4 regions of the Citrobacter meridianamericanus genome follow, and region 3 is predicted to be linked to each of the others. Evidence: predicted binding sites of a transcription regulator. Region 3 holds the regulator's gene; each other region holds the start of a gene.
What was found. Region 3 encodes CRP, which controls carbon source genes, mostly activating them, when cyclic AMP is high. Its sites were predicted from a motif close to ATGTGANNNNNNTCACAT; they were not measured.

Region 1: the regulator CRP is predicted to act here: its motif matches at 1,846-1,863, upstream of udp (uridine phosphorylase).
Region 2: the regulator CRP is predicted to act here: its motif matches at 2,190-2,207, upstream of NMD08_RS09070 (mannitol dehydrogenase family protein).
Region 4: the regulator CRP is predicted to act here: its motif matches at 1,537-1,554, upstream of glpT (glycerol-3-phosphate transporter).

What each region holds. Positions count from the first base shown of each region.
Region 1 is NZ_CP101036.1:5,177,789-5,181,521, reverse strand. Features, by position in the region: gene NMD08_RS25135 (cysteine hydrolase family protein) at 1-634, opposite strand, end outside; gene NMD08_RS25130 (dienelactone hydrolase family protein) at 915-1,721, opposite strand; gene udp (uridine phosphorylase) at 1,987-2,748, shown strand; gene rmuC (DNA recombination protein RmuC) at 2,908-3,733, shown strand, end outside.
Region 2 is NZ_CP101036.1:1,909,612-1,913,344, forward strand. Features, by position in the region: gene NMD08_RS09065 (GTP-binding protein) at 1-514, opposite strand, end outside; gene NMD08_RS09070 (mannitol dehydrogenase family protein) at 634-2,100, opposite strand; gene uxuA (mannonate dehydratase) at 2,303-3,493, shown strand; gene NMD08_RS09080 (PLP-dependent aminotransferase family protein) at 3,539-3,733, opposite strand, start outside.
Region 3 is NZ_CP101036.1:421,084-424,816, reverse strand. Features, by position in the region: gene NMD08_RS01940 (phosphoribulokinase) at 1-670, shown strand, start outside; gene NMD08_RS01935 (OsmC family protein) at 764-1,171, opposite strand; gene crp (cAMP-activated global transcriptional regulator CRP) at 1,478-2,110, shown strand; gene NMD08_RS01925 (YccS/YhfK family putative transporter) at 2,162-3,733, shown strand, end outside.
Region 4 is NZ_CP101036.1:1,842,990-1,846,722, reverse strand. Features, by position in the region: gene glpQ (glycerophosphodiester phosphodiesterase) at 1-65, opposite strand, end outside; gene glpT (glycerol-3-phosphate transporter) at 69-1,427, opposite strand; gene glpA (anaerobic glycerol-3-phosphate dehydrogenase subunit A) at 1,698-3,326, shown strand; gene glpB (glycerol-3-phosphate dehydrogenase subunit GlpB) at 3,316-3,733, shown strand, end outside.

The DNA of each region.
Region 1 (3,733 bases), 560 kb from region 3:
GACTGACCCAACCAAAAATCGCGCCCTGGGCTTTGATCATCTCCAGCGCATATTTCTGGAACTCTGGAAAGTAGGAACCCACACAATCTTCAGGAATGATGCATTCATAGCCCCGATCGTTGGCTTCTCGTACCGTCGTCGTCACGCATACTTCAGTCGTGACGCCGCAGACAATTAACGTTTTGATCCCGTGATTTTGTAAAATCAGATGTAAATCAGTCTGGTAGAACGCACCTTTACCTGGTTTGTCGATAACCGGTTCACCCGAGACCGGGTACAGTTCAGGGATAATGTCGTGACCGGCTTCGCCCCGAACCAAAATGCGTCCCATAGGGCCTGTTTCGCCAATGAAAGTTTTACCGCCGCGGGTGAGTTTCGCCGCCGGGCAATCGCTAAGATCGGCGCGGTGCCCTTCGCGAGTATGAATCACAAGTAAGCCTTTATCGCGCGCAGCCGCTAATACCTTTTTACATGGCTCAATTGCGCTTCGAACCAACGAGACATCGTTACCTAATGCTTCACCAAAACCACCTGCCTCAACAAAGTCACGTTGCATATCGATCATCACCAGTGCGGTGGTATGCGGATCAAAAGGCAGAGCAAAAGGTTGGGCCTGGAAAGTCTGTTGCGTCATGATCAATCTCCTGTTCACAGAATAAGCAATTCGCTGGGTCTGTTACTGAGTATTCAGGAGAATAGCGATGTTAAACAGAAAAATAGTTTGGCGCTAAGCAACGAAAATTTTGCATTTGATGGGGGAGGAGTACGTCAAATGTGAAGGCGATCATAGCGCCTTCTTTAACAGCAAAAAAATTGATGCAGCGAGACTGTATAATTAAAAAAATTGTCGCAAGAATGTGACGCAATACACTTATTTTTTCTGAGGGATACCCTGGCCGAAGCCAGGGTTGTCCTTATTTTTTACTGCCGTACTGGGTAAACCACTCCAGCATTCTCTGCCAGCCATCCTTAGCGGACTCTTCGTGATAGCTCGGGCGATAATCGGCGTTAAACGCATGTCCGGCATCGGGATAGACCACGATTTCCGCTTTAGCATTGGCGGCGCGTAGCGCCTGACGCATTGTTTCAACGGTATCTTGTGGAATACTGGTGTCCTGGCCGCCATAAAGCCCCAGAACGGGAGCGTTAAGATCGGTCGCGATATCAACGGGATGTTTCGGCGAGTTGAGGGTTTTATCGCCCACCAGTTTGCCGTACCACGCCACCGCCGCTTTTAACTGTGGATTATGTGCGGCATACAGCCAGGTAATGCGCCCGCCCCAGCAGAATCCGGTAATCATCAGTTGATGCGCATCACCTCCGTTGCGGGAGGCCCAGCTGGCGACGTGATCCAAATCGGCCAGTACCTGAGAGTCAGGTACTTTGGCGACAAGGCCGCTGAGCAGCGTGGGAATGTCGGCAAAGTCATTGGGATCGCCTTCGCGAAAATAGAGCTCTGGAGCGATAGCCAGATACCCTTCCAGAGCCAGACGGCGGCAAACGTCACGAATGTGTTCATGAATGCCAAAAATCTCCTGCACGACAATAACCACGGGCAGCGGGCCATCGGTTTGCTTTGGTCGTGCGTGATACGCTGGCATATCATCGCCTTGTGAAGGTATGGATGTTACTCCGGCGATAATTGCGTTATCTGGAGTGTGAACCGTGGTAGACGTTGGTGGAGATACAGCAGGTGCAAAGCCAGATTGTCGTGTTGTCATGGTATTCTCCGTACCCTTAAATATTCAGCCAAAAAGCGCATTGTTAACTATAGACACATGCAACGAACCACATTGCCTTAAACGGGCTATCTTTTGTGCAGGGGTTCCTTACATCGCATCATTTATGTGATTCAAGTCACTATTTGATGGTAATTGAATGCAATTGATTTACATCATAGTGATTACTGTCACGAAAATATGTTCATGCCTTCGGTAAAGTGTGTTTTTGCTTCTTCTGACAAAACCGATTCACAGAGGAGTTTTTATGTCTAAGTCTGATGTTTTTCATCTCGGCCTCACTAAGAGCGATTTACAAGGGGCTACGCTTGCTATCGTCCCTGGCGACCCGGAGCGTGTGGAAAAGATCGCCGCGCTGATGGATAAGCCGGTTAAGCTGGCATCTCATCGCGAGTTCACTACCTGGCGTGCTGAGCTGGATGGTAAAGCCGTGATCGTTTGCTCTACCGGTATCGGTGGCCCGTCAACCTCTATTGCCGTAGAAGAACTGGCACAGCTGGGCATTCGTACCTTCCTGCGTATCGGTACGACTGGCGCTATCCAGCCACATATCAACGTGGGTGATGTCCTGGTCACCACGGCGTCTGTCCGTCTGGATGGAGCAAGCCTGCACTTCGCGCCCATGGAGTTCCCGGCTGTTGCGGACTTCGAGTGCACCACCGCGCTGGTGGAAGCGGCGAAATCAATCGGCGCCACCACCCACATTGGCGTTACTGCGTCTTCTGATACCTTCTACCCGGGCCAGGAGCGTTATGACACCTTCTCTGGTCGCGTAGTGAGCCGTTTTAAAGGCTCTATGGAAGAGTGGCAGTCTATGGGCGTCATGAACTACGAAATGGAATCCGCCACGCTGCTGACCATGTGCGCTAGCCAGGGTCTGCGCGCCGGTATGGTTGCGGGTGTTATCGTGAACCGTACTCAGCAAGAGATCCCTAATGCGGAAACGATGAAACAAACAGAAAGCCACGCGGTGAAAATCGTGGTGGAAGCTGCGCGTCGTTTACTGTAATTCTCCCGTCTATTCAAAAAGGCCGACGCGTTCGGCCTTTTTATTTTGCGTAGTGCCTCGCAGGAAATTCCTTTTAAACTGGACGTTTATACAGCACAATTCTATTTTGTGCCGGTAAGTCGTAGCTGTAAGGGGGGCGTTGTGGATATTTCAATTGTGATGAGTGCCGTGCTGGCATTAGCCGCAGGACTGCTGGTCGGGTGGCTGGCAACAAAAGCGCACGCCGACAGGATCCGTGCCGATCTCCTCGAAGAACGACGTGAACTGGATATCGCGCTAAGCGCCGCCCGGCAACAACTCTCACAGGAAGCCCACTGGCGTGATGAGTGCGAACTGCTTAATAACGAATTGCGCAGCCTGCACAGTATCAACACCTCTCTGGAAGCCGATCTCCGTGAAGTCACTACCCGGCTGGAAGCAACGCAACAGCATGCGGAAGATAAGATCCGTCAGATGATCAACAGCGAACAGCGCCTGAGCGAGCAGTTTGAAAATCTGGCGAACCGTATTTTCGAGCAAAGCAATCGCCGCGTAGATGAGCAAAATCGCCAAAGCCTGAACAGCCTGCTGGCACCGCTTCGCGAACAACTGGACGGTTTTCGACGCCAGGTTCAGGACAGCTTTGGCAAAGAGGCGCAGGAACGCCATACTCTGGCGCACGAAATTCGTAATCTCCAACAACTGAATGCGCAGATGGCACAGGAAGCGGTAAACCTGACGCGGGCATTAAAAGGTGATAATAAAACGCAGGGGAACTGGGGCGAGGTCGTACTCACGCGGGTGCTTGAGGCTTCCGGTCTGCGCGAAGGCTATGAATACGAAACCCAGGTCAGCATCGAAAACGACGCCCGTTCACGGATGCAGCCAGATGTTATTGTTCGATTACCGCAGGGCAAAGATGTGGTGATTGATGCGAAAATGACGCTGGTCGCCTATGAACGCTATTTTAACGCTGAAGATGAATTCACCCGCGAGAGCGCGCTAC
Region 2 (3,733 bases), 1.5 Mb from region 3:
AGAGTTGCCACCAGCTTTGCAGGGCATTTTCGCTTTCCGCTGTGGCGCGGTCGGCTTTGTTGGCCACTATGATATCCGCGGCGGCCAACTGGTCGCGGAAATTGTCATTGGCGACGCTTTTTTCATCCAGTAACAGCCGCGGGTCAAGAATACAGAGGGTCGCACGCAGATCGATCCACGGTTCGTAAACCGGTGCGGTGAGTAAATCCAAAATCTGTTTTGGGTGGCCGAGGCCAGTGGGTTCAATCAGCAGACGGTCAGGTTTTCCCTGACGTAGCAGCGTATTGAGGCCAACCTGCATCGGCAGACCGTTAACGCAGCACATACAGCCGCCGGGGATCTCTTTTAGCAGTGCGCCGCTGTCGGCCAGCAGCGCGCCATCGATGCCTACTTCGCCAAACTCATTGACCAGCACGGCCCACTTCTCTGCGGGATTTTTGTTCGCCAATAGATGAAGAATAGAGGTGGTTTTGCCACTGCCAAGGAAACCAGTGATGAGATTGGTTTTAGTCACATTTACTCCAGAATCATAAATAACCGTAATGGCATTTAACAATCCTGGCGAAAAACGGCGAAAAAGAGAAGGGGTGAGAGGACGAAGACGCACTTCGTCCGGTTTAATGGCAGAAATCGTTAATTATTTAACGTGGTAATGACAGCCTGATGTGCTCCGTATTGAGTAATACGTTGCCAGGCTTTTTCAATCGCTGCGACAAACTGCGGATTCTGGACGAGATCGGGAGCGAAAATTTCGCGCAGCGAAAGCAGGGCGCTGACACGTTCTGATTCAGTGCTCTGTTTAACCAGAGCGGTAATCTTCTCACTTAGCGGGTCACGAATATCAATTGCGGCGCCTGAGTCATCCACGCCGCTCACGTAACGCATCCAGCCGGCGACGCCGAGCGCCAGCAGCGGCCACTCGCTTTGACGTGCTAAATGTACGCGGATCCCTTCCAGCATTCGCTGGGGTAATTTCTGACTACCATCCATCGCGATTTGCCAGGTTTTATGCTTCAGCGCCGGGTTGGCAAAGCGCTCAAGCAGACTTAGTGCATATTGGTCCAAATCCACATCGGTAATTTGTAGTGTGGGGGCCTGTTCCTTGAGCATCAGCCGGTAAGCGGCTTCACGAAATGCGCGGTCCTGCATACATTCGCTAATATGCTGGAATCCGGCCAGATAGCCGAGATAAGCGAGAAATGAATGACTGCCGTTCAGCATCCGCAGTTTCATTTGTTCCCATGGCAAGACGTTTTCGACCATCTGCACACCCGCTGCTTCCCATTGTGGGCGGCCAGAGACAAAGTTGTCTTCAATCACCCACTGGATAAACGGTTCGCAGCTGATTGCGCAAGGATCGGCCACGCCCAGTTCGTGGGTAATTTCAGCCAGTGATGCTTCGGTAGCGGCAGGAACGATCCTGTCCACCATAGTGCCCGGAAAACTGACATGCGCCAGGATCCACTGCGCCAGTTCAGGTGAGCGTTTTTTCGCCATTCCCAGCACGGCGTTCTTTACTACGTGACCATTGTCCGGGATGTTATCGCAGGAGAGGACGGTAAACGGTTGCAGTCCACGTTCACGTCGACGGTGCAGTGCTTCAACAATAATTCCGGGCGCGGAGTGCGGTTCAGCCGGTGTCTGCAGATCGTGAATAATACGCGGATTAGAGAGATCCAGCGAACCTGTTGCCGGATCGATACAGTAGCCTTTTTCAGTAATGGTCAATGAGACAATCGCCACCTGAGGCTCGCAGAATTTTTCAATAATGGCTGTCAGCGAATCCAGCGTGGCGTTCAGACATTCGTTGACGGCGCCGATAACAATCGGCTGGTTGCCGTTAGCCCCTTTTTCTAACACCGTAAATAAATGATCCTGTTCGCGCAGCTGACGCATCAGCCGATCGCCGCTAAACAGGCTGATTTCGCAAATTCCCCAATCTCCGCCTTGCGCATTCAGCACCCTGTCGGTCAATAACGCCTGATGGGCGCGGTGAAAAGCACCGAAACCAAAATGCACAATCCGCGTTTTTAATTGCTGGCGGTCGTACTGCGGCATCATGACATTTTCCGCCAGTGGCGCTGAGGCAATAGTTTTCATTAAATACACCTGATTAACCATTAATTAACAATGCCAGTATAAAGTTATATGACAGCAAATTAAATTGGTGTGCCTCATTTATCAGGGGAATGTGAGCTGGATCAATCAATGACCGGCCATCTGTTGATCATCTATGGGATGCCTGTATGGTAGTCATCATTCAGTTAGCTTAATTTGGTATAACAACTTGTGAGGTGAAACAATGGAACAAACCTGGCGTTGGTACGGACCTAACGATCCAGTATCACTTGATGATGTGCGTCAGGCTGGCGCAACGGGTGTTGTGACCGCCTTGCACCATATTCCCAACGGTGAAGTGTGGCCGGTAGAAGAGATTCAAAAACGTCAGGCTATTCTGGCAGAAAAAGACCTGACCTGGTCGGTGGTGGAAAGTATTCCTGTTCACGAAGATATCAAAACACGTTCAGGTCAATATCAAACGTGGATTGCCAACTATCAACAGAGTATCCGTAATCTGGCGACCTGTGGCATCGATACCGTGTGCTATAACTTCATGCCGATCCTTGACTGGACGCGTACCGACCTCGAATATCAGCTGCCCGACGGCTCCAAAGCGCTGCGATTTGATCAGATTGCTTTTGCGGCCTTTGAACTGCACATTTTGCAACGCCCGGGAGCTGAAGCGGATTACACCGAAGAAGAACAACGTCAGGCGCTCGACTACTTCAATGCCATGAGCGATGCCGATATTGAAAAGCTGACCCGTAACATCATTGCCGGCCTGCCGGGTGCGGAGGAGGGTTATACGCTGGATCAGTTCCGTGCGCGCCTTGCCGAATATGACGGCATCAGCAAAGACGATCTGCGCGATAACATGGCGGTATTCCTGCGGGCGATTGTGCCAGTGGCAGAAGAAGTCGGCGTGCGCCTGGCCGTGCACCCTGACGATCCGCCGCGTCCGATCCTCGGCCTGCCGCGCATCGTTTCGACTATCGAAGATATGCAGTGGCTGAAAGAAACTGTCGACAGCATTAATAACGGTTTCACTATGTGTACCGGCTCTTACGGCGTACGCGCTGACAATGACCTGGTGAAAATGATCGAAACCTTTGGCGATCGCATCCACTTTACACACCTGCGCTCAACCTGCCGTGAAGAGAACCCAAAAACCTTCCACGAAGGTGCGCATCTGCAGGGCGATGTGGATATGGTATCGGTGGTGGCTGCCATCCTTAACGAAGAGCAGCGACGTAAAAAAGCGGGTGATTTGCGGCCTATCCCTATGCGTCCTGATCATGGACACCAGATGCTTGACGATCTGCACAAGAAAACCAATCCGGGCTACTCTGCGATCGGCCGCCTGAAAGGACTGGCGGAAGTTCGCGGCGTTGAGCTGGCGCTGAAACAAACGCAGTTCCGCGATCTGCTGTAAGGCTAACAACAGGGATTGTGCCACAGGTACAATCCCCGCTGTTTATCAAGGCTGTGTTAGCGCCAGCTCCAGCACCGACAACACCTTATTGATCTGCTGTATCTGCAACCCGCCAAACCCAAAAAACATTACTGCGTCTCTGTTTTCCTTACGCCACACTGCTTCTGACCCATTTTCTATATCCGGCAGCGTGTCAAAGCGGATCCCTGCCAGCAGGCAACGCTGCTGCAGCCTCGCTAT
Region 3 (3,733 bases):
CTATTTCGGCCCCGAAGCTAACGACTTCGGTCTGCTGGAGCAAACCTTCATTGAATACGGTCAGACGGGCAAAGGTCAGTCGCGTAAATATCTGCACACCTACGATGAGGCCGTACCGTGGAATCAGGTTCCGGGGACATTTACGCCCTGGCAGCCGCTGCCTGAACCGACGGATGTCCTGTTCTATGAGGGACTTCACGGCGGCGTTGTCACCCCGCAGCAAAATGTGGCCCGGCATGTCGATCTGTTGGTTGGTGTGGTGCCGATCGTGAACCTGGAGTGGATCCAGAAGCTGACCCGCGATACCAGCGAGCGTGGACACTCGCGTGAAGCGGTGATGGACTCGGTGGTGCGTTCAATGGACGATTATATCAATTACATCACGCCGCAGTTTTCCCGTACGCACATTAACTTTCAGCGCGTACCCACCGTCGATACCTCTAACCCCTTTGCCGCCAAGAGTATTCCGTCACTCGATGAAAGCTTTGTCGTGATTCATTTTCGTAATCTGGAAGGGATCGATTTCCCATGGCTACTGGCCATGCTGCAGGGCTCATTCATTTCTCATATCAATACATTGGTTGTTCCGGGCGGGAAAATGGGTCTGGCGATGGAATTGATTATGCTGCCGCTAGTCCAGCGACTGATGGAAGGTAAAAAGATAGAGTAAGGTGTTTTTTTGCCGGATGGCGGCTAATGCTTTATCCGGCCTACGCGTTTAAATCCTGTAGGCCTGATAAGTGTAACGCCATCAGGCATAACATCACGAAGCGGCAACCACTTCATAGGAGTGGGTAATGTTCACCGCCTTTTCCAGCATCAGCGCCACGGAGCAATATTTTTCCGCCGAAAGATCGACCGCGCGAGCGACGGACGCATCTTTCAGATCGTTACCCGTTACAACGAAATGCAGGTTGATGTGGGTAAACAGGCGTGGCGCTTCATCACGACGCTCGGAGGTCAGCTTCACTTCGCAGTTGGTCACATCCTGACGACCCTTTTGCAGGATCGACACCACATCAATTGCGCTGCAACCGCCCGCAGCCATTAAGACCATTTCCATCGGGCTCGGCGCTTTATCACCGGAGTTACCGTCCATCAAAATCTGGTGGCCAGAGGCGGACTCACCGAGGAAGGTTAACCCTTCAACCCACTTAACACGTGCTTGCATATTTTATTACTCCGATGCATCAATTTTCCTGACAGATTACGCGCACACAACAAATCTCGCAACGGAAGGCGACCTGCGTCATGCTGAAGCGAGACACCAGGAGACACACGGCGAAAGCTATGCTAAAACAGTCAGGATGCTACAGTAATACATTGACGTACTGCATGTATGCAGAGGACATCACATTACAGGCCGTCGCACGTATTGACAGCCCCCTTCCCAGGTAGCGGGAAGCACATTTTTGCAAACCCAGAGGCAGGTAGTATTTTGGCTCTGGAGACAGCTTATAACAGAGGATAACCGCGCATGGTGCTTGGCAAACCGCAAACAGACCCGACTCTCGAATGGTTCTTGTCTCATTGCCATATTCATAAGTACCCATCGAAGAGCACGCTGATTCACCAGGGTGAAAAAGCGGAAACGTTGTACTACATCGTTAAAGGCTCAGTGGCAGTGCTGATCAAAGATGAAGAAGGGAAAGAAATGATCCTTTCTTATCTGAATCAGGGCGATTTTATTGGTGAATTAGGCCTCTTCGAAGAAGGTCAGGAACGCAGCGCCTGGGTCCGTGCTAAAACTGCATGTGAAGTCGCTGAAATTTCGTACAAAAAATTTCGCCAATTAATCCAGGTCAATCCAGATATTCTGATGCGCCTGTCCTCTCAGATGGCTCGCCGTCTGCAGGTCACGTCTGAAAAAGTTGGCAACCTTGCCTTCCTCGACGTTACCGGTCGTATCGCGCAGACTCTGCTGAATCTGGCGAAACAGCCTGACGCGATGACCCACCCGGACGGCATGCAGATTAAAATCACCCGCCAGGAAATCGGCCAGATCGTTGGCTGTTCCCGTGAGACCGTTGGTCGTATTCTGAAGATGCTGGAAGATCAGAATCTGATCTCCGCACACGGTAAGACCATCGTCGTCTACGGCACACGTTAACCCCATCGAAGTGGCGCGTTACCCCGTAATGCGCCACTTTTGTTTGCACCGATGTGGCGAAGACTGATATATCACCCTGAGATCAACTACGCACTACGACAGACGCTGGTGCTATGTTTACCTGTGGCCGTCGGTCTGATCATCGGGCAGCTTCATCTGGGGCTCCTCTTCTCCCTCGTCCCTGCCTGCTGCAATATTGCCGGTCTTGATACCCCGCATAAGCGCTTTTTCAAACGCTTAGTGATTGGTGCGTCTTTGTTTGCCGGATGCAGTCTGATCATGCAGATACTGCTGGCACAGACTATACCGCTGCCGCTGATCCTCACTGGCCTGACGCTGATTCTTGGTGTAACCGCTGAATTAGGCCCTCTGCATGCACGACTACTACCTGCCTCGCTTATCGCGGCAATTTTCACGCTCAGCCTGGCCGGGAACATGCCCGTCTGGGAGCCACTGCTGATCTACGCGTTGGGTACATTGTGGTACGGCCTGTTCAACTGGTTCTGGTTCTGGATGTGGCGTGAGCAGCCGCTGCGTGAGTCGCTCAGCTTGTTGTATCGTGAATTAGCCGATTACTGTGAGGCCAAATACAGCCTCCTGACTCAGCATGCCGATCCGGAAAAAGCGCTACCCCCCCTGCTTGTGCGCCAACAAAAAGCGGTAGATTTGATTACCCAGTGCTATCAGCAAATGCATATGCTGTCGGCACATCGCAACAACGATTATAAGCGCCTGCTACGTGCCTTTCAGGAGGCGCTCGATTTACAGGAACATATTTCCGTCAGCCTCCACCAGCCGGAAGAGGTGCAAAAGCTGGTAGAACGTAGCCACGCCGAACAGGTGATCCGCTGGAACGCGCGCACCGTCGCCGAACGCCTTCGCGTTCTGGCCGATGACATTTTGTATCACCGCTTGCCAACACGTTTTTCAATGGATAAACAAATTGGCACGCTGGAGAAAATTGCCAACCAACATCCGGACAATCCGGTAGGACAATTTTGTTACTGGCACTTCAGCCGTATTGCCCGAGTGCTACGCACCCAGCGCCCACTGTATGCCCGGGATTTAATGGCTGACAAGCAGCGTCGGTTGCCGCTTATCCCCGCACTGAAAAGCTATATGTCGTTGAAATCCCCAGCGCTGCGTAATGCCGGACGCATCAGCGTAATGTTGAGCATTGCCAGCCTGATGGGCAGCGCTTTACATCTGCCAAAACCCTACTGGATTTTGATGACAATCCTGTTCGTCACGCAAAATGGCTACGGGGCGACCCGGGTACGTATTTTACACCGTTCAGTAGGGACGCTCGTTGGCCTGGTGATCGCTGGCGTCACACTGCACTTTCATATTCAGGAGAGTTACACGCTGGCAGGCATGCTGCTGATAACCCTGGTGAGTTATCTGACCATCCGTAAAAACTACGGCTGGGCTACCGTCGGCTTTACGGTCACCGCGGTATACACCCTGCAGTTGCTGACACTGAACGGGGAACAGTTTATCGTGCCGCGGTTTATCGATACGGTCACTGGTTGCCTAATCGCCTTTGGCGGGATGCTCTGGCTATGGCCGCAGTGGCAGAGCGGCCTGCTGCGTAAAAACGCCCACGATGCGTTAGAAGCCGAT
Region 4 (3,733 bases), 1.4 Mb from region 3:
GCGCTGCTCACAACCATACCTGCCAGCATCAGCGCCACGCTGAGACTTTTCAATGCGGTTTTCATCTATTAGCCCCCGTTACGCTTGAGCTGCATCTCTTCGTGGTGGCGTTTTTCGCCAATCATGACGACTACCAGCAGAATAACCGCCAGCACGCTACCGCCAATCATCACCATAAAGCCGCCGTCCCAACCGAAGAAGTCAACGGTGTAGCCGACAATGGCGCTCGCGGCCACAGAACCGCCGAGATAACCGAACAGACCGGTAAAGCCAGCCGCCGTCCCCGCCGCTTTTTTCGGCGCCAGTTCCAGCGCGTGCAGACCAATCAACATGACCGGGCCGTAGATCAGGAAGCCGATGATAATCATACAAGCCATATCCACGTTCGGATTACCTGCCGGGTTCATCCAGTAGACGATGGTCGCAATCGTTACCAGCGTCATAAAGAACACACCGGTCGCGCCACGGTTTCCACGGAAGACTTTATCCGACATCCAGCCACACAGCAGCGTGCCAGGAATCCCCGCATATTCATACAGGAAGTACGCCCAGGATGATTTATCCAGTGCGAAATGTTTCACTTCTTTCAGGTAGGTTGGTGACCAGTCCAGGATGCCGTAGCGCAGCAGATAAACAAACACGTTAGCGATAGCGATGTACCACAACAGTTTGTTCGGCAGTACGTATTGCATGAAGATCTGCTTCGCAGTCAGCTCTTCTTCCGCTTTCTCGTTGTAATCATCCGGGTAGTCGTTCTTGTACTCTTCGATAGGCGGCAGGCCACAGGACTGCGGCGTATCACGCATCATAGCAAAAGCAAACAGCGCGACGACGATCGCACCGAAAGCAGGCATGTACAGCGCCGCTTTCCAGTCATTGAACCAGGCCATACCGAGCAGGAACAACAGAGGAGGCAGACCGCCGCCCACGTTGTGCGCACAGTTCCAGACGGAAACAATGCTCCCACGCTCTTTCTGCGACCACCAGTGCACCATGGTACGACCACACGGCGGCCACCCCATCCCCTGGAACCATCCGCAGAGGAACAGCAGCACAAACATAATCGCAATGCTCGATGTCGCCCACGGCACAAAGCCCATAAACAACATCACTGCCGCAGCCAGTATCAGACCCGCTGGCAGGAAAACGCGCGGATTCGAGCGATCCGAAACGGACCCCATGATGAATTTCGAAAATCCGTAAGCAATGGAGATACCGGACAATGCAAAACCCAGATCGCCACGCGAGAACCCCTGCTCAACCAGATACGGCATCGCAAGGGCAAAGTTCTTACGTACCAGATAGTACGCGGCATAACCAAAGAAAATCCCCAGAAAAATCTGCCAACGTAATCGACGATATGTCGGGTCGATCTCCGCTGCAGGCAAACGCGCCGTGTGTGACGCTGGTTTAAAAATACTCAACATAGTGTAGCCTCCGTGGCCGTCTCTCATTCGAAGTAAACACTGCAGTTCGTCATTACTACCCTACCGCTCCCAGTGTGGCCGCGATGTTAAGGAAAGATACATAACAAAAATGTGAAACGCAGCACATATTGTTACAGATTTATGACAAATGTTCATAAAGGCGCACGAAATCACGTTTCATTTTCGAATAATGAGCGATTATGCGCGAAATCAAACAATCCATGTTTTTTATGTGGCTAAATGATAAAAAACGAACTGTGAGGAAAAACAATGAAAACTCGCGACTCGCAAACAAGTGACGTGATTATCATTGGTGGAGGAGCAACAGGTGCAGGGATCGCACGCGATTGTGCGCTGCGCGGGTTGCGCGTCATCTTAGTGGAGCGCCACGATATCGCCACAGGTGCGACCGGACGTAATCACGGCCTGCTGCACAGCGGTGCGCGTTATGCCGTCACCGACGCTGAATCTGCCCGTGAGTGCATCAGCGAAAACCAAATCCTGAAACGTATCGCCCGCCATTGCGTTGAGCCGACGGACGGTCTGTTTATTACCCTGCCGGAAGATGAACTCTCCTTTCAGGCAACCTTTATTCGCGCCTGTGAAGAGGCCGGTATCCGCGCCGAAGCGATCGACCCTAAACAGGCGCGCATTATCGAACCTTCAGTCAATCCACAGCTGATTGGTGCAGTAAAAGTACCGGACGGCACAGTCGATCCTTTCCGCTTAACCGCTGCCAATATGCTGGATGCGCGCGAGCATGGTGCGGTTATCTTGACAGCGCATGAAGTGACAGGACTGATTCGCGAAGGCACGACGGTGTGCGGCGTTAACGTGCGCAATCATCTGACGGGTGAGATGCAGTCTCTGCATGCGCCAGTTGTAGTGAACGCTGCCGGGATCTGGGGTCAGCGCATTGCGGAATATGCCGATCTGAGTATCCGTATGTTCCCGGCGAAAGGTTCGCTGCTGATTATGGATCATCGGATTAACCAGCATGTCATCAACCGCTGTCGTAAACCCTCTGACGCCGATATTCTGGTGCCAGGCGATACCATCTCATTGATCGGTACCACCTCACAGCACATTGATTACGACGATATCGACAGCAACCGCGTTACCGCAGAAGAAGTCGACATTCTGCTGCGTGAAGGCGAGAAACTGGCGCCGATTATGGCGAAAACGCGCATTTTACGCGCCTACTCCGGCGTGCGTCCGCTGGTGGCAAGTGACGACGATCCGACCGGTCGTAACGTCAGCCGTGGGATTGTCCTGTTCGATCACGCACAGCGTGACGGACTGGAGGGGTTTATCACCATTACCGGCGGCAAACTGATGACCTACCGCCTGATGGCGGAGTGGGCTACAGATGCCGTTTGCCGCAAGCTGGGTAATACCGAACCTTGCACAACGGCAGCCACCGCGTTACCTGGCTCACAGGAATCTACCGAGCATACGCTTAAACGCGTCATTTCGTTACCAGCACCACTGCGCGGATCGGCGGTCTATCGTCATGGCGATCGTACCCCGGCGTGGCTAAGCGAAGGTCGCCAACACCGCAGCCTGGTTTGTGAATGTGAAGCGGTCACCGCGGGCGAAGTGCAATACGCCGTCGAAAATTTAACCGTCAACAGCCTGCTGGATTTGCGTCGCCGTACCCGTGTAGGAATGGGGACCTGCCAGGGCGAATTGTGTGCCTGCCGCGCCGCAGGTTTGCTGCAACGTTTTAATGTCACCACCGCTGCACAATCTATTACCCAGCTTTCCGATTTCCTCAACGAACGCTGGAAAGGCGTGCAACCTATTGCCTGGGGAGATGCGCTGCGCGAAAGCGAATTCACGCGCTGGGTCTATCAGGGATTGTGCGGTCTGGAAAAGGAGCACCAGGATGAAATTTGATTCCGTCATTATCGGCGGCGGCCTGGCCGGCCTGCTGTGCGGCCTGCAACTGCAAAAAAGCGGTTTGCGCTGCACGATCGTCACTCGCGGCCAAAGCGCCCTGCATTTTTCCTCCGGCTCACTGGATTTGCTCAGCAACTTGCCCGATGGCCAACCCGTGACCGACATAGAAGTGGGTCTGAATACGCTGCGCACTCAGGCACCCGCGCATCCATATAGCATCATCGGCACGAACAATGTCCTGGACCTGGCCCAGCAGGCGCAAAATCTGCTGGAAGATTGCGGCACGCATTTGCAGGGCAAGGTACTTCAGTCACATCAGCGCGTAACCCCGTTGGGAACCCTGCGCTCAACCTGGTTAAGCTCACCAGAAGTTCCGGTCTGGCCACTGTCCGCAGATCGTATCT